DNA from 4 places in the Arthrobacter sp. Soil_N43 genome. Region 4 is predicted to be linked to each of the others. Evidence: riboswitches for the same ligand, from Rfam matches in the RefSeq annotation. Region 4 holds a riboswitch; each other region holds the start of a gene.
The links. A riboswitch is a leader RNA that binds a small molecule or an ion and turns the genes downstream of it on or off. The one in region 4 is predicted to bind thiamine pyrophosphate.
Positions count from the first base shown of each region.

Region 1 (4,135 bases), on a different contig from region 4:
TTCCTAGCGGACGACACTCCCCCGCAACACGACCGCCTGCAGATGCCTGATGGTCCCGGGCGTTGCCCGCGGATCTTCCGCGCACACCACCACATCCGCGCTGGCGCCCTCGGCCAGGCCGTCCGCCCGCAGCCACCGGCGGGCCCTCCAGCACGCAGCATCCACAGCGGCCGCCGCGGGGAGCCCCGCAGCGTGGAGCGCGAGGATCTCATCCGCGATCCGACCGTGCCTGATCACGCTGCCCGCGTCGGTACCGGCGAAAATTTCCACGCCGGACTCCCAGGCTTCCCGGACCCGCTCGTTCCGGCGTTCCCACAGCGCCCGCATGTGGGCCGCGTAGCGGGGGAACTTGGGCTCTGCCTGGGCGGCAATGTCTGGGAACGTCGCGATGTTGACGAGCGTGGGCACGATCGGCACGTTCTGTTCCACGAACCGCGGGATGTGCCGCGGCAGGAGCCCCGTGGCATGTTCAATGCAGTCGATTCCGGCGTCCAGCATGTCGTCGAGGACGTCCTCACCGAAGCAGTGCGCGGTGACCCTTGCGCCCTCGTCATGGGCAGCACGGACCGCGTCCCGGACAGCCGCGGCCGGAAACGACGGCGCAAGGTCGCCGGCGTCGCGGTCGATCCAGTCGCCCACCAGCTTGATCCAGCCGTCCCCGGAACGCGACTGCTTCCGGACGGCCTCCACCAGGTCCTCCGGCTCAACCTCGATGGCGAAATTCCGCAGGTACCGGCGGGTCCGGGCGATGTGCCGTCCGGCCCGGATGATCCTCGGCGCCTCCGGGCGCCGCTGCAGCCACCGGGTGTCACTGACCACTCCGGCGTCCCGCACCAGCAGCGTGCCGGCGTCGCGGTCGGTCATCGCCTGGGCATAGGCCACGTCGTCGTCCACGGCGCCCGAAGGCCCGAGCCCGATGTGGCAGTGCGCGTCCACGAAGCCGGGCAGCACCCAGCCGTCGATGACCACATCCGGGCTGCGGCCCGGACGGTGAAAGGTCAGCTTGCCGTCCACGGCCCACAGGCCGGTCCGTTCCTGGTCCGGGCCGGTGAGCACCGTCCCGGTGAATTCGGTGATGCGCGCCATGAATCAAGCCTGTCACATCAGGGGTGGGCGGGCACCGGCACGCCGCCCTGTGGTAGCTTCGTCTACGACCACACGGGTGCCCCTGCAGGGGCTGAGATCGGGCTAGCGCAGCCTGCGACCGTTGAACCTGTCCGGGTAATGCCGGCGAAGGAAGTGAGCAGTAAATGAGCACCCAGAAAACACAGCTGATCCCTGCCCAAAACGAAACTGCCCGTAACGAGGCAGCGCAAGGCGGGACCGGCGAAGACACCACCCAATCGCTGAAGTCGCATTCCCTGGCGTACATCGAGGGCGACGGCCTCCGCGTTCCGGTCACGGAAATCGCCCTGGAGCCGTCACCCAGCGGGGAACAGAACGAGCCGTTCCGGGTCTACCGGACGGCCGGTCCGGGCAGCGACCCCGTCGTGGGACTTGCGCCGTTCCGCGCGGAATGGATTGCAGCCCGGGGCGACACCGAGCCCTACAGCGGCCGGGAAAGGAACCTGCTCGACGACGGCAAGTCGGCCGTGCGCCGCGGTGCGGCGTCCGCGGAGTGGAAGGGCGCGCAGCCGGTGCCCCGCCGCGCCGTCGGCGGTAAGACGGTAACGCAGATGCACTATGCCCGGCAGGGCATCATCACCCCGGAGATGCGGTTCGTGGCGCTCCGGGAGAACTGCGACGTTGAGCTGGTCCGCAGCGAAGTGGCGGCCGGGCGCGCCATTATCCCGAACAACATCAACCACCCCGAGTCCGAGCCAATGATCATCGGCAAGGCATTCCTGGTGAAGATCAACGCCAACATCGGCAACTCGGCCGTAACGAGCTCCATTGCCGAAGAGGTGGACAAGCTGCAGTGGGCCACCCAGTGGGGCGCGGACACCGTGATGGACCTCTCCACCGGCGATGACATCCACACCACCCGCGAGTGGCTGATCCGCAACTCACCGGTCCCCATCGGCACCGTCCCCATCTACCAGGCGCTGGAAAAGGTCAACGGCGAAGCCAACGCCCTGACGTGGGAGATCTTCCGCGACACCGTGATCGAGCAGTGCGAGCAGGGCGTGGACTACATGACCATCCATGCCGGGGTCCTGCTGCGCTACGTTCCCCTGACAGCCAACCGGGTGACCGGCATCGTCTCCCGCGGCGGCTCGATCATGGCCGGCTGGTGCCTCGCGCACCACCAGGAGAACTTCCTGTACACCCACTTCGACGAGCTGTGCGAGATCTTCGCGAAGTACGACGTCGCCTTCTCCCTCGGTGACGGCCTGCGGCCCGGTGCCACCGCGGACGCCAACGACGCCGCCCAGTTCGCCGAGCTGGACACCCTGGCCGAGCTGACCCAGCGGGCTTGGGAGTACGACGTGCAGGTCATGGTCGAAGGGCCCGGCCACATCCCGTTCCACCTGGTGCGGGAGAACGTGGAGCGCCAGCAGGAGCTGTGCAAGGGCGCCCCGTTCTATACGCTTGGGCCGCTGGTCACGGACATCGCCCCGGGCTACGACCACATCACCTCCGCCATCGGCGCCACGGAAATCGCCCGCTACGGCACCGCGATGCTCTGCTACGTGACGCCCAAGGAACACCTGGGCCTGCCGAACAAGGACGACGTCAAGACCGGCGTGATCACGTACAAGATCGCCGCCCACGCCGCGGACCTCGCCAAAGGCCACCCTGGAGCCAACGAGAGGGACGATGCCCTGTCCAAGGCGCGCTTCGAGTTCCGCTGGCGGGACCAGTTCGCCCTGTCCCTGGACCCGGTGACCGCCGAGGCATTCCACGACGAGACGCTGCCGGCCGAACCGGCCAAGACCGCGCACTTCTGCTCGATGTGCGGACCCAAGTTCTGCTCCATGCGCATCAGCCAGGACATCCGCAACGAGTACGGCTCGGCGGAAGCACAGGCTGCGCTGGCCGAAATGGCCGAAGGGATGCGGGAGAAGAGCCAGGAGTTCCTGGCCGCCGGCGGGAAGGTCTACCTGCCGGAGCTGAAGCTCCCCGAGACGGCCCGCCAGTAAGGGCCTTTTCGGGCCCCGTCCGGCAGGCGTTGGGGGCCGGCCGGACGCGGGCCCGGCGGGACGGCGGCCCAGGCGGGACGCCGCCTGGAAGCAGGCGCGGGGTAAGGGTCAGGATGCCCGCGGCCGCTGCCGCCGGCTGACCTCTGCAATGAAGGACCGGATAAGGCGGTCGCCCTCCACGGAGTCCTGGGGCCGGTGCCCTCCCGCAGCAGTGCGGTGCAGGGCGCCGGTCTCCCGCAGGTAACCGGCGATTTCCTCATAGAGTGGCTCCCAGCCGCCCGTGAGAACCAGGGTGGGGACGCCGGGAACGATCTGCAACGGCGCCTGCCAGGGCGGTGCCTGCAGCCGCAGCCGCCTCGCGGCGCGCTGGGCCTCCGGGGTACTCGGAGCGTGGCCTTCCGCGGCAAAGGCACGCCGCAGAAACTCCCGCTCATAGTCGTCGTCGCCGAGCTGGTGCCGGACCTCGAAGAGGGGCTCCATCAGCGCGCGGTGAGCCGCCGTGGCGGGCAGTTCGGCGGTCAGCGACAGGCAGGCCGGTTCCACGAGCGTCAGCGAGAACACGAGGTCGGGCCGTTCGACGGCAGCCATCATCGCGGCGATCGCGCCCTGGGCGTGGGCAACGATGTGGCCGCCGGCCCCGCCCCGGCCATCGTCTGCCAGCGACCGCAGCACGATCCGGGCGTCTTCGGCGAAGTCCGTTTCCAGCGGCTCGGCCTCGGCATCGAACCCGTGCCGCCGCAGGAAGAGGGCGTCGTATTGCAGGGCCATGCCGTGCTGGCGCGGCCAAGCGGCGGAGCCGAAGCTTCCGGCACCGTGGACGAACACTACCCGCTGCTTAAACATGACCCAACCTTATGGCAGCGGTCCGACATCCGGGCAGGCAGGCATGGCCGCGCCTACTTGCCGAGGAACTTGTCGAAGCCCTTGGGAAGGTTCATCTGGGACGGATCGAAGTCGCCGCCCTGCTGGCCGAAGGAGGCGCCCGTGGGAAGCGCCTTGGCTGCGCTGGCGCGCCGGGCCTCCGCATCACGGAGCTCCTGGGCTGCCTTGGC
Region 1 is NZ_JBDGML010000085.1:18,253-22,387, reverse strand. It holds gene AC3A3W_RS10040 (amidohydrolase family protein) at 4-1,086, opposite strand; TPP riboswitch at 1,149-1,256, shown strand; gene thiC (phosphomethylpyrimidine synthase ThiC) at 1,251-3,083, shown strand; gene AC3A3W_RS10030 (alpha/beta fold hydrolase) at 3,192-3,926, opposite strand; gene ffh (signal recognition particle protein) at 3,980-4,135, opposite strand, start outside.
Region 1: it holds a riboswitch for thiamine pyrophosphate, as region 4 does, so the genes downstream of both, thiC (phosphomethylpyrimidine synthase ThiC) here and AC3A3W_RS10810 (ECF transporter S component) in region 4, are expected to answer to the same signal.

Region 2 (4,135 bases), on a different contig from region 4:
CACCAAGAACAACCTGGAGGCGGCTGAGGAAGTTGTCCGCCAGCTGCGCCTGCGGGACATCGGCGGCATCATCGTGATCGACTTCATCGACATGGTGCTCGAGTCGAACCGCGACCTCGTGCTGCGCCGCATGGTGGAGTGCCTGGGCCGCGACCGGACCAAGCACCAGGTGGCCGAGGTCACCTCGCTGGGCCTCGTCCAGATGACCCGCAAGCGCATGGGCACCGGCCTGCTGGAAGTCTTCGGCGAACAGTGCGAGGCATGTGCCGGCCGCGGCGTGGTCACCCACGACGAGCCCGTGGAACACCGGCGGGCGAACGTTGTTGCCGCCGAGCACCACGTTCCGCGGACGGAGCACCAGCCCCCCGTTCGGACCGAACGCAAGAGCCGCCGGCGCGGCAAGGGCGGTCAGGTTCCGGAAACGGCACCCGCAGCACCTGCCGCCGTCCACCATGAGCCCACGGAGGCCGAGCGGCACGCCAAGGCAGAGGCGACGCGTGCCGCACTGGCCAACATCGCGGCCGCGGCGCACGCAGCGCACCTTCATGAGGACGCCGCCCACCAGGCAGCCTCAGCCGGCGCACAGCGTCCTGCCGCTGCCGCCGCCGCACCGGCGCAGTCCGGCCCGGAAAGTCCCGTGGTGCACCGCACCCCGGACACGGAGAGCGTCCCAGGCCGTCCCGGTGCCGTGCTGACCTTCGGCGGCGAGAAAGTGGTGCTTCCCTTCGTCGAGCACGCCGGCGCGCCGGCATCGGAAACTCCTGCCCTGACACTGGACCGGCTGGAGGAAGCCTTCGCGCACCTCGGCGCGCCGGCTGCTCCCGCTGAGCAGAAGCCGACGGCGGACCAGACACCTGCTGCCGGCGAGGCGCCTGCTGCCCAGCCGGCTCCGGAGCCTGCTGCCGCACGGGCCGGGACGCGCCCTGCCGCGGCCGCCGAAAGCGACGCCGAGCGCTTCGCTGACCACTCGGCAGTGCAGCCCCGCACCCGCCGGCCGCGCCGCAACCGCAGTGCCAGCCGGGCGCAGGGCGCAGCCAACGAGACGTCGGTGGAACACCACGAGACGGCGCCGGCACCGGCAGCCGGGCACTCGCACGAAGCCAAGGCTCCGGATGCAGGTAGGACCATTGCCCCGAAGCCGGCCAGCGAGCCGATCATTCTCGGCGTCGGCGTGCCGGCGTCCGAGCTCTGAGCTGACGGCTTTCCGTCTGGGCTGACCTGATTCACCGGGCCGGTGCCGCAATCGCGGCACCGGCCCGTTGTGCTTTAACGCCAGGACCGGCTGCGGGGCCAGGAACGGGCTGCGGGGTGCATCAGGCCGGTCGCAAACTGCAACGCAGTGCCTAAAGCGGAGCGAGCAACTAGGCTGGGGGACTGACACGGGGTGCCGCGCACGGAGCCGGCTGAGATCCAAACCCGTTGAACCTGACCGGTTAGCACCGGCGAAGGGATGTCTTCTTTGTCTTCACTACCTGCCCTGCACCATGTCCGGCCCGCGCCTGGCGAGGCTGTTCGCGCCACCCGCAGCATTCCCCGTGTCCTGGCCATAGCCGGCTCGGATCCGTCCGGCGGGGCCGGCATCCAGGCCGACCTGAAAAGCATCGCTGCCACCGGAGGCTACGGCATGGCAGCCATCACGGCGCTGACCGCGCAGAACACCCGGGGCGTCAGCGCCGTGCACGTTCCGCCGGCCGAGTTCCTGGCGGCACAGCTGGCCGCTGTCAGCGACGACATCGCCGTGGACGCCGTGAAGATTGGCATGCTGGGCGACGCACAGGTGATCGCCGCGGTTCGGACCTGGCTGGAGAAGGTGCGCCCCGGCGTCGTCGTCCTTGATCCGGTGATGGTGGCGACGAGCGGGGACCGGCTGCTGCAGGAGTCCGCCGAGGCCGCCCTGCGGGAGCTCCTGCCGCTGGCTGACCTGATCACTCCCAACCTCGCCGAGCTTGCGATGCTGCTGGGGGAGCCGGAGGCCCCCACCTGGCCGGACGCGCTGGAGCAGGGCAAACGGCTGGCCGCCGAGACGGGGGCCACCGTCCTCGTCAAAGGCGGGCACCTGGATGGTGAGGACTGCCCGGACGCCCTTGTGAATACGGGCGGCGCTCTTTCCGCGGACGTCGTGGTGGTGGACGGCGCGCGGGTACCCACGCGCAACAGCCACGGGACCGGGTGTTCCCTGTCCTCGGCGATGGCCACCGCACAGGCCCGGCTCGGGGACTGGGAACTGTCCCTGCGCACCGTGAAGCCGTGGCTGGAGGAGGCCCTCCGCACGTCCGGGCAGCTTGAGGTGGGACACGGCAACGGGCCCGTCCACCACTTCCACCACCTGGTGTCCGCAGGCGATGCCCCGGAGGGCAGTTTTGCGGACCTGCTCCATGCGGAGGCGGCCGCGGACCTCGACGCGATCTACGGGCTGGGATTCATCCGCGGGCTGGCTGAAGGCACGCTTCCCGAAAACGAGTTCGCCTACTACCTTGCACAGGACGCCATCTACCTCAACGGATATTCGCGCGTCCTGGCACGGGCCAGCGCGCTCGCTCCCACCGAGGCCGAGCAGCTGTTCTGGGCCCGTTCCGCGCAGCAGTGCCTCGAGGTCGAGTCCGAGCTGCACCGCAGCTGGCTCAGCACCCGCAGCGTGCTGCCGGATCTCGGACCGGTCACCAAAGCTTATGTGGACCACCTGCTGGCGGCGTCGGCCTCGGGGAGCTACGCCGTACTGGTGGCGGCGGTACTCCCGTGCTTCTGGCTTTACGCCGAAGTAGGGGAGACCCTGCATGGCGAATTCCTGGCCGCCGGAGCCCCTGATGGACACCCCTACGCCGAGTGGTTGCGCACGTACGCCGACGAGGGCTTCGCGGAGGCCACCAGGCAGGCCATTGGGATCGCGGACGCAGCGGGGCGCGCGGCCTCCGACGCGGAACGCAGCCGGATGCTGACGGCCTTCAGGCAGTCCTCCCGGTACGAGGTGGAATTCTTCGACGCGCCGCGACTCCACAGCTGAACGGGTTCCGGCGCAGGAGCCGGTAAGATAAACGCGCACGGTGACGGCAGGTCGGTGCAACAGCCCTGTGGTGCTTATCACGGACAACCCGCCGAAACCAGCCTCATTTGCGGCCGAAGGCAAAATTAGCGTATTCTAGATCTTCGGTGCTTACGCCAACACTTGGGTTATGACCCCGGGAACAGTCCTTTTGGAATTCCAATCGGCATTGTTCCGGGGATAGCTCACGGATTCCCCCGCGGATCCACGGCGTTGAGGCACAGCGAGAGCCGGACCAAACAACTTTGGACCCCAGGTTCCGCACGCAAATTTAGTAATAAACGTCGAGAGAAGTGAGTTCCCAAGTGGTGTACGCGATTGTCCGCGCAGGCGGCCGCCAAGAGAAGGTTTCCGTTGGAGACTTCGTTACCCTGAACCGCGTCGCCGGTGGAGCCGGCAGCACCATTGAGCTGCCCGCACTGCTCCTGGTAGACGGTGACAAGGTCACATCCGCAGCTGCGGACCTGGCCAAGGTAACTGTTACGGCTGAGATCCTTCAGGACCTTCGCGGTCCGAAGATCGTCATCCAGAAGTTCAAGAACAAGACCGGTTACAAGAAGCGCCAGGGTCACCGTCAGGAACTGACCAAGGTCAAGATCACCGGTATCAAGTAACCTCTGGTTACTGTTCAGGTTTTCAGCAGATTCCCCAGAATTTAAAGGCAGGCATTCCAAATGGCACATAAAAAAGGCGCGAGCTCCACTCGCAACGGTCGTGACTCCAACGCCCAGTACCTCGGCGTCAAGCGCTTCGGCGGCCAGGTAGTTTCCGCAGGCGAGATCATCGTCCGCCAGCGTGGCACCCACTTCCACCCCGGTGCAGGCGTTGGCCGCGGTGGCGACGACACGCTGTTCGCACTGCAGGCAGGCGCCGTTGAATTCGGCACCCGCCGCGGCCGTCGGGTCGTGAACATCGTTGCTGCTGCAGCTGCAGAGTAACAACAGGATCTGAACCGGTGGAGCGGGCCATGATGGCCCGCTCCACTGTTCTTTTAACCGCATTACAATCAATTTGGACGTCCAGCACGGCCGAGTTAAGCAATAGAGGAGATTCACCGTGGCGAGCTTTGTAGACCGGGTAGTACTGCACGTATCC
Region 2 is NZ_JBDGML010000109.1:46,665-50,799, reverse strand. It holds gene AC3A3W_RS16285 (Rne/Rng family ribonuclease) at 1-1,192, shown strand, start outside; TPP riboswitch at 1,371-1,468, shown strand; gene AC3A3W_RS16280 (bifunctional hydroxymethylpyrimidine kinase/phosphomethylpyrimidine kinase) at 1,451-3,001, shown strand; gene rplU (50S ribosomal protein L21) at 3,346-3,654, shown strand; gene rpmA (50S ribosomal protein L27) at 3,715-3,978, shown strand; gene obgE (GTPase ObgE) at 4,097-4,135, shown strand, end outside.
Region 2: it holds a riboswitch for thiamine pyrophosphate, as region 4 does, so the genes downstream of both, AC3A3W_RS16280 (bifunctional hydroxymethylpyrimidine kinase/phosphomethylpyrimidine kinase) here and AC3A3W_RS10810 (ECF transporter S component) in region 4, are expected to answer to the same signal.

Region 3 (4,135 bases), on a different contig from region 4:
GGGTGAACGCAGTGCCGGTGCCCTGCTGTCGGAGGCCCGCACCCTGACCGCCGCGCTGCCGTTGACGATGGCAGCGCTGCAGGCAGGGAGCATTTCCTGGCAGCACGCACGGGTCCTCTGCGATGAAACAGCCAACCTGGACCCGGCGGGGGCGGCGGCCCTGGAAACCCACTTCCTGGACCCGGACGCTGCCCGGCCGGGGCGTGGCTGCCTGGCCGGGGAGCTGGCACCGGCCAGGTTCCGGGCCAGGGCGCGCAGTTGGCGGGAGCGGCACCACCCGGTCAGCATCGAGGCGCGCCACCGCAGGAGCGTGCGGGAGCGTCGGATGGAGTATGTTCCGGACCGGGACGGGATGGCGTGGCTTTCGGTGTATCTGCCCGCGGACGTGGCGGCCGGTATTTGGTCTCGGGCCACTGAAGCGGCGCGTGCGCTGCAGGGCCCGGAGGAATCCCGGACTCTGACGGAGCTGCGTGCGGATGTCGCCGCAGGGTGGCTGCTCGAAGGCGTCGCCGAAGGAACCCCGTCGCCTAGGGCGCAGGTGCTGGTCACGGTTCCGGTGTTATCGCTCATGGGGGCCGGTGAGGAGCCGGCCATGCTGGATGGGTTCGGCCCGATTCCCGGCTCGGTGGCCCGCCGCCTGGTCGCAGAGGGGGCCGGGTCGTTCCTGCGGGTGCTGATCGATCCGCGCGATGGGGCACCGCTGGAGATCGGCCGTACCAGCTACCGGGTGCCGAAAGCGATGCGCCAATGGCTGCGGCTGCGCGACGGACGGTGTCCCTTTCCGGGATGCAGCAACCGGTCCCTGGATAACGAGGCACAATTCACAGCCGCCTAGGGCGTCCCTATTTGGCGTCACCAGATGATGAGCGCGCAGAAAATGACGGCTGCCGAGCCATGCCTTCCGCTCCCGCAGTACCGGCCGTTCCGGCGTCCAGGGCAGCAATCAGTTCCGCCGCGGCAGCCGTAGGGTCCGAAGCTTCCGTGATGGCCCGCACCACGACGATCCGGCTGGCTCCCGCCGCCACCACCTGCTCGACGTTGGTCAGGTCAATCCCGCCGATGGCGAACCACGGAAGCTGCTGACCGCTTTCCACTTCGGCATTACCGACAGTCCCGGCTGCATAGTGGACAAGATCAAGCCCGACGGCGGCACGGCCGGGTTTGGTGGGGGTGGCCCACACCGGGCCCACGCAGAAGTAGTTAAGGCCTTGGGGTGCCTGTGCGGCCGCGATGGCAGCATCAATCTGATCGGGGGAGTGGGTGGACAGGCCGATCGCCGCGGAGTCGTTCAGCAGGGCCCGGGCCGAGCGCAGCGGCAGGTCCTTCTGGCCGATGTGAAACACCGGTGCCCCGGCCAGCGAAGCGATGTCCGCCCGGTCGTTGACGGCCCAGAGCCGGCCATGCCTTGAAGCGGCCTGGCGCAGGACTGCCAGGAGTTCGAGTTCCTCGGCCGCCTCGGTGTTCTTGTCCCTCAGCTGGATGATGTCCACGCCGCCGGCGAAGGCAGCATCGACGAAGTCGGCGAAGTCGCCGCGCTCCTTACGGGCATCGGTGCAAAGGTACAGGCGGGCTTCATGGATATCAGGCGCGGTCATGGCAACCAGCCTAGTTCCTCTAAACTGGGCAGGTACCGCGGGAGCCCGCTGCAGCTGTCACAAAAGGCGCAGGGCTGAGAGGGCGTCAGAGCCGACCGCTTGACCTGATCCGGTTAGTACCGGCGTAGGGAAGGAATTCCATGAATCTTGGATCCGGCGGGAAGACCTCTGCCGCAGCACGGCTCCACGCCGACGTGGCCGTGATTGGCGGCGGCGTGATCGGCCACGGAATCGCCTGGGAGGCGAGGCGCTCGGGACGGACCGTGGTCCTCATCGACAAGGCGCCCGGGACAGGTGCCAGCTGGGCCGCCGCGGGGATGCTGGCCCCAGTCAGCGAACTGCATTACCAGGAAGAGGAACTCCTGGAACTCATGCTCGAGTCCTCTGCCCGGTGGCCCGCATTCGCGGCGGCGCTCGCTGATGGCGGTGCCGGCTGCGACGCTGGGTATCTGGCCACTTCGACCATCGCCGTTGGCGCCGATCCTGCCGACCGCCGCGCGCTGATGGACCTGCGCGAAGTCCAGCGGGCCGCCGGCCTGGCAGTGGAACCGCTGACCATCCGTGAGGCCCGGCTGCGGGAGCCGCTGCTGAGCCCCGGAATCTCCTGTGCATTGGACATCCCGGCCGACCACCAGGTTGATCCGCGGAAGCTGGTGGCGGGCATCGCCGCTGCACTGGCCTGCCACGAACCCGGTTCGCGGACTGCCGTGGCCGGCGCTGAAGACGGCTACGCGGTCCGTGACAACGCCGCCGGGCTGCTCTGGGACGGCGGAGGGGGCGGCGGGCGGGTCAGCGGTGTCCGGCTTGCGGGCGGCGGCGCCGTGCTGGCCGCCGAAACGGTGGTGGCCAACGGTCTCGGGGCGGCCTCGCTGGACGGACTGCCGGAGGGACTGAGGCTGCCGCTGCGTCCCGTGTACGGCGACATTCTCAGGCTTAAAGTTCCGGAACGGCTCCGTCCGCTGCTGACCGCCACGGTCCGGGGCATGGTCCGCGGAATCCCGGTCTACCTGGTGCCGCGGCAGGACGGCACCGTGGTCATTGGTGCCACCCAGCGGGAAGACGGTCAGGCCTCACCCAGCGCCGGCGGCGTCTACCAGTTGCTCAGGGATGCCCAGGCCCTGGTGCCCGCAGTGGCCGAACTGGAACTCATCGAGGCCACGGCCAGGGCACGCCCCGGCACGCCGGACAACGCGCCCCTGCTGGGCCGCGTGGCCGCCGGGCTGATCATCGCCACCGGATTCTTCCGGCACGGAGTCCTGCTGACGCCCGCCGCCGCCGTCATCTGCCGCGAGCTGATGGACGGCCTGACGGACAGCCGCTGGGATGCCTTCCGTCCCGGGCGGTTCTCCGCCGAACGCACCGCTTCGAACACAGTCACATTTGACCAGGACAAGGAATCCGCATGAACATCACACTGAACGGCAACGCCCACGCCATGGGGGCGGGCGCCTCCGTCACCACTCTCGTCAGCCAGGTCACCGGCCGGAAGCTGGCCGCCAACGGGCAGGCCGCCGACGGCCAGCGGCTCGGGGTGGCAGTGGCACGCAACGCGGAGGTCGTACCCCGCAGCCTGTGGCACAGCACAGCACTCGCCGAGGGCGACGAGATCGAGCTGGTCACGGCAGTTCAGGGAGGATGAGGACGATGACTGAAACAACCACGCAGACCGATACCGCAGCGCACGCCACTGACCGCCTCGTCATTGACGGCGTCGAACTGACCTCGAGGCTCATCATGGGCACGGGAGGCGCCCCCAGCCTGGACGGACTGGGGGCGGCGCTCCTGGCGTCAGGCACGGAACTGACCACCGTGGCTATGCGACGCTATTCGCCGGCCGAGGCGGGGTCCCTGTTCCAGTTGCTCCTGGACCACAACATCCGCGTTCTCCCGAACACCGCCGGCTGTTTCACGGCCCGCGACGCCGTCATGACGGCGGAGCTCGCGCGCGAGGCCCTTGAGACCGACTGGGTCAAACTCGAAGTCATCGCTGACGAACACACGCTGCTGCCGGACGCGGTGGAACTGGTAGAGGCCACCGAACAGCTCGTCAACCGTGGATTCAAGGTCTTCGCCTACACCAATGACGATCCCGTCCTTGCCCTGCGTCTGGAAAACCTGGGCGCCACGGCCGTCATGCCGCTGGGCTCGCCCATCGGGACCGGGTTGGGAATCCTCAACCCGCACAACATCGAGCTGATCGTCTCCCGCGCCTCCGTGCCTGTGGTCCTGGACGCCGGCATCGGCACCGCCTCGGACGCCGCGCTGGCCATGGAGCTGGGCTGCGATGCCGTGCTCCTGGCCACGGCCGTGACCCGGGCGCAGAACCCGGCACTGATGGGGGAGGCCTTCAAACACGCCGTCATCGCCGGTAGGCTGGCGAAAGCGGCCGGGCGGATACCGCGCCGCGAGCATGCGCTGGCGTCATCGGCCATGGAAGGCCGGGCGGAGTTCCTCTAGCCCGGACAGCCGCGGCAGACCACTCGGCAGGGCAGGCCCACCCACGAACCCCGCCAAGGAGGCAGCCGTGGCCGCCAGGGACG
Region 3 is NZ_JBDGML010000106.1:134,259-138,393, reverse strand. It holds partial or broken gene AC3A3W_RS15300 (DUF222 domain-containing protein) at 1-832, shown strand, start outside; gene thiE (thiamine phosphate synthase) at 843-1,595, opposite strand; TPP riboswitch at 1,623-1,744, shown strand; gene AC3A3W_RS15290 (FAD-dependent oxidoreductase) at 1,736-3,001, shown strand; gene thiS (sulfur carrier protein ThiS) at 2,998-3,234, shown strand; gene AC3A3W_RS15280 (thiazole synthase) at 3,240-4,052, shown strand; gene AC3A3W_RS15275 (4a-hydroxytetrahydrobiopterin dehydratase) at 4,120-4,135, shown strand, end outside.
Region 3: it holds a riboswitch for thiamine pyrophosphate, as region 4 does, so the genes downstream of both, AC3A3W_RS15290 (FAD-dependent oxidoreductase) here and AC3A3W_RS10810 (ECF transporter S component) in region 4, are expected to answer to the same signal.

Region 4 (4,135 bases):
AGTTCGCAGGCCAGTGCCACGGAAGCGGACATCCAGTCGATGGACAGCGCGAGGACCAGGGTGATGAGGAAGACGGCCGCGAGTTTGGCCAGCGGGTTGGCTCGGGTCAGCAGGGCCCGGTTCCCGGCAATGGTCAGGGCGGCCCTCATGGCGTGGCCGCCTTCGGCGTCCCGACGCCGGACGGACCCACGCCGGGCACACGGAGTTCGGGTGCGCCCAGCTTGAGCTCGGTGCCGCCCAGCACCTGCGTGAATTCCTGGTCGTGCGTCACGGACACCACGGCGGTGCCGGCGTCGAGCAGTTCGGACAGGAAGGAGGCAAGCTCGGCCCAGGTGTTGGCGTCCTGGCCGAACGTCGGCTCGTCCAGGACGAGGACCTGCGGATGGGCCGCCAGGACGGTGGCCACCGAGAGCCGCCGCTTTTCCCCGCCCGAGAGCGTGTACGGATTGGCGTCCACGAGGCCGGTCAGGCGCAGCCTTTCGAGCAGTTCGTCCACCCGCTCTTCGCCGTGGCCCAGGTGCCGCGGGCCAAACTGCAGCTCGTCCAGGACCCGGCCGGTGACGAACTGGTGCTCGGGCTCCTGGAAGACCGTGCCGATCCTGGCGATCAGCTGCTCGGCCCGCCACTTGTAGGGGTCGATCCCGGCTCCGCGGCTCAGCTCCACGGCAGCGGACACCTTGCCGTCGACAGGAGGGAGCAGGCCGGCGAGCGTCAGCGCGAACGTGGACTTACCCGCACCGTTGGCCCCCGTGATGGTCAACGCTTCACCGGCGCGGACCTGCGCCGTGATGTCCCGCTGCACCGGCGGCGGCGGAACGGACGTGAAGCCGCGTCTCCGCGGACGCTCGCGGGAAACGCTGACACCCTCGACCGCGAGGAGCAGCTGGCCAGGCGCGACGTCCGGCTGGATCCCGGCGCCGGCGAGGCCGCCGGGCGACCGGTGCCGGGTGGGCGGAACGTAGCCCGGAACCCACACCCCGGCGGCGATCAGCATCTCGCGCGCCTGCACCAGGACCTGGTCGGGAGTGCCGTCGATCAGCACGGCCGGCTCGGTGGCGGAGCCGGGCTGCAGCACGATGATCCGGTCCACGAGGTCTTTCCACACCGCAACGCGGTGCTCCACCACCACCAGCGTTGCGCCGGTCTTGTCGAGGCAGCGGCCCACGGCGTCGCGGACCTCCAGGACGCCTGCCGGGTCCAGGTTGGCGGTCGGCTCGTCCAGCAGGATGAGGCCGGGGCGCATCGCCAGGATGCCGGCCAGCGCGAGGCGCTGCTTCTGGCCCCCGGACAGGGCCGACGTCGGGTGGTCCAGCGGCAGGTGTGCGAGCCCGACGTCGTCCAGCGCCTCGTGCACGCGGCGCCAGATGGCGTCACGGGGCACCGAGAGGTTTTCGGCGCCGAACGCGACGTCGTCGCCGAGGCGGGAGAGGACCACCTGCGTTTCGGGGTCCTGCTGCACCAGTCCGGCGCGGCCGCGCTGGGCGCGCGGCGGCTCGCCGTCGATCAGAAGGCTGCCGCTCTCGTCCGCGTCGCCGCTGTCGGCTGACCCGCCGTCGTCGGCTGTGCTGCTTCCCGAGGTGCTGTCACCCAGCACGCCGGCAAGGGCGTGCAGCAGAGTGGATTTGCCGGCGCCCGAGGGTCCCAGGAGCAGCACCCGCTCCCCCGGGCGGATGTCCAGGTCCAGGGCGTTGACGGCAGGCCTGGTGCGGCCGGCGTGGCGCCAGCCCCAGCCGCGGGCGGTGACCGCGGCTGGGCGGACCCCGCCGTCGTGTTCTGCGGGCATCAGTTGAAGACGGGCTCCGTGGCTGCCTTGCGGGACGCGAACGAGCTCAGCACCCCAGTCCTGGCCAGGCCGCGGGTGGCGATCCAGGACAGCGCACCGGCGATGATGGCGCCCGAGATGGCGGTGAAGATGATGTAGGCCAGCTTGTCCCCGGCCGCGTAGGCGATGTTCCAGCCCCAGGGAGCGAACGCATCGTTCAGGCCGCAGAACAGCCCTGCGCCCGCGCCGGCAAGCAGCGAAACGGGCAGGTTGAACTTCTTGTACCTGAAGGCTGCGAACACGAGTTCCGCACCCAGGCCCTGCAGGATGCCGGAGATCAGCACGGTGGTGCCGTACTGGGATCCCATGATCAGCTCACCGGTGGCGGCCACGGTTTCGCAGAACAGTGCCGCGCCGGGCTTGCGGATGATGAGCATGCCGAGCACCGCCGGGATCATCCAGCCGCCGGCGTAGAGGCCGGTAAGCGGCGGGTAGACCGCATTGATGGGGGCGGAGATGAGGTTGGCGCCCTGGGACCAGGCCCAGAAGATGACGCCGCCGGCGACGGCGATCAGTGCCGCCACGACGATGTCGGCCACGCGCCAGTTGTAACCGGTTTTCTTGATTGCTGCAGTTGTCATGATGGTCCTCCTGAGGATCAGGAGGGGAAAGCGCTCCCCGGCTGCGGGCGGTGGGACTGCCTGCTGCCGGACACTCTGAGAACTCGACTCCCTTGCGCCGGTACTAGCCGGATCAGGTTCGAGGGTCTGCGGCTGTCCGCACTCTCAGCGCCCTTCCGCGGTTCGCTGGCAATGCCAGTGATGCCCGACGGCGGCGCTCCCCTGTCGTAATAAATCTGCCCTTGTGGGCTGATCCAGTTTACACCGGGACAGCCCCGGCTGCCCGGGGCGGCAGTCACATTCCGGGTACATTGGGGCCATGACGCATGAGGATTCCGGCAGCAAAGCCGCGCCCGCCTTTGACCCCGACTCTCCGGAGCAGCAGCCGGGAGGCGCCCTGGAGGCCATGATCGGCCGGATTGAGGGGGAAATGGCCGAGCTACAGTTCCCCCGGTTCAGCAAGGATGATGCCCTGGCGCTGGGGCTCCAGCTGGTTGAAATGGGCAAGGAAGGCAACCTGCCGATTGCCATCGACATCATCAAGGGGGACCAGGTCCTCTTCCATGTGGCGCTCGAGGGCGCCACACCGGACAACGAGGGCTGGGTGCGGGCCAAGCAGCGGACCGCGGCGCGCTACGAGGAGCCGTCCCTGCTGGTGGGCCTGCGCGGCCGGCTGGGCGGGGGCAGGATCGAGGACAACGCGTGGTTCGACCAGTCCACCTACGCTGCCCACGGCGGGGCCTTCCCCGTGTACGTGCGCGGGGTGGGAGCCGTAGCGGTGGTCACGGTCTCCGGGCTGCCGCAGGTGGCGGACCACGACCTGGTAGTTCAGGCGCTGCGGGAAATCCACCGTTCCATGCGGCTAGGCTAGGGGAAGACCAGTATTCGTGACGCAAGGAGTTCCGGAATGAGTTTCTTCATCAAGCTGCTTGGCACTGGCGTCAGCCTGCTGGCAGGATTCGCCGGCACCAAGGCCGTGGATACCATCTGGGAAAAGGTCACCGGCCGGAAGCCGCCCAAGGGCGACAAGGACGACGTCCCCACCACGCTGCGCACCGCCCTGACGTTCGCCCTCATTTCCGCATCAGTCAGCGCCGTCATCCAGGTGCTGGCCAACCGCGGCACGCAGCGGGCCATCACCCGCTTCGCCAAGTCCCAGGACATCGTCTAGCGGCAGGGCCGGCGGCGCTGCCGCGTGCTGCGCAAATTCTTCCCTAGTCTTGACCAAACGCTGCAGCCAACCGCCGCAAACCTTGATCGGGGCCACACATCATGGACGCAACAGGCAACCAAAACCTCGACTGCGAAAGTGATGATCACCGTGGCGACGAAGGCAGAAAAATCGAACTACCGCTACAGCGACTTCTACTGCTTCATGTCGCTTGCTGACTTCACCACCTACATCTCCCGTGATGACGGTGACGGTGACGGTTGCTTTTCAATCAGCGGCAGCCGCGAGCCTGCTCTCTAAGGGACGTTCCTGGCCAAGGGGATTCCTGACCGCCAGCCCTGGCCTGGCTGCTGTTCCTCCGCTGTTCCTCCGCATCAAGTTCAGGGCGGAGTACGCCGGAGCCGCAATAGGGGGTAGCCTGTCCGCAAGGCGGGAAGCGGTGCAGCTCCCGTACGCGCTGCATCATCCTGCCATGCCTTCATTGGCTACTGGGAGCAGGAATGATGGACGTTCCTCCACTGATATGGGTGCTGACCGTCGCAGGAATCGTTGCGCTGCTGGTCTTCGATTTCATTTTCCACG
Region 4 is NZ_JBDGML010000091.1:41,558-45,692, reverse strand. It holds gene AC3A3W_RS10820 (energy-coupling factor transporter transmembrane component T family protein) at 1-149, opposite strand, end outside; gene AC3A3W_RS10815 (ABC transporter ATP-binding protein) at 146-1,783, opposite strand; gene AC3A3W_RS10810 (ECF transporter S component) at 1,783-2,403, opposite strand; TPP riboswitch at 2,475-2,616, opposite strand; gene AC3A3W_RS10805 (heme-degrading domain-containing protein) at 2,702-3,253, shown strand; gene AC3A3W_RS10800 (DUF4235 domain-containing protein) at 3,290-3,553, shown strand; gene AC3A3W_RS10795 (hypothetical protein) at 3,578-3,853, shown strand; gene AC3A3W_RS10790 (TerC family protein) at 4,057-4,135, shown strand, end outside.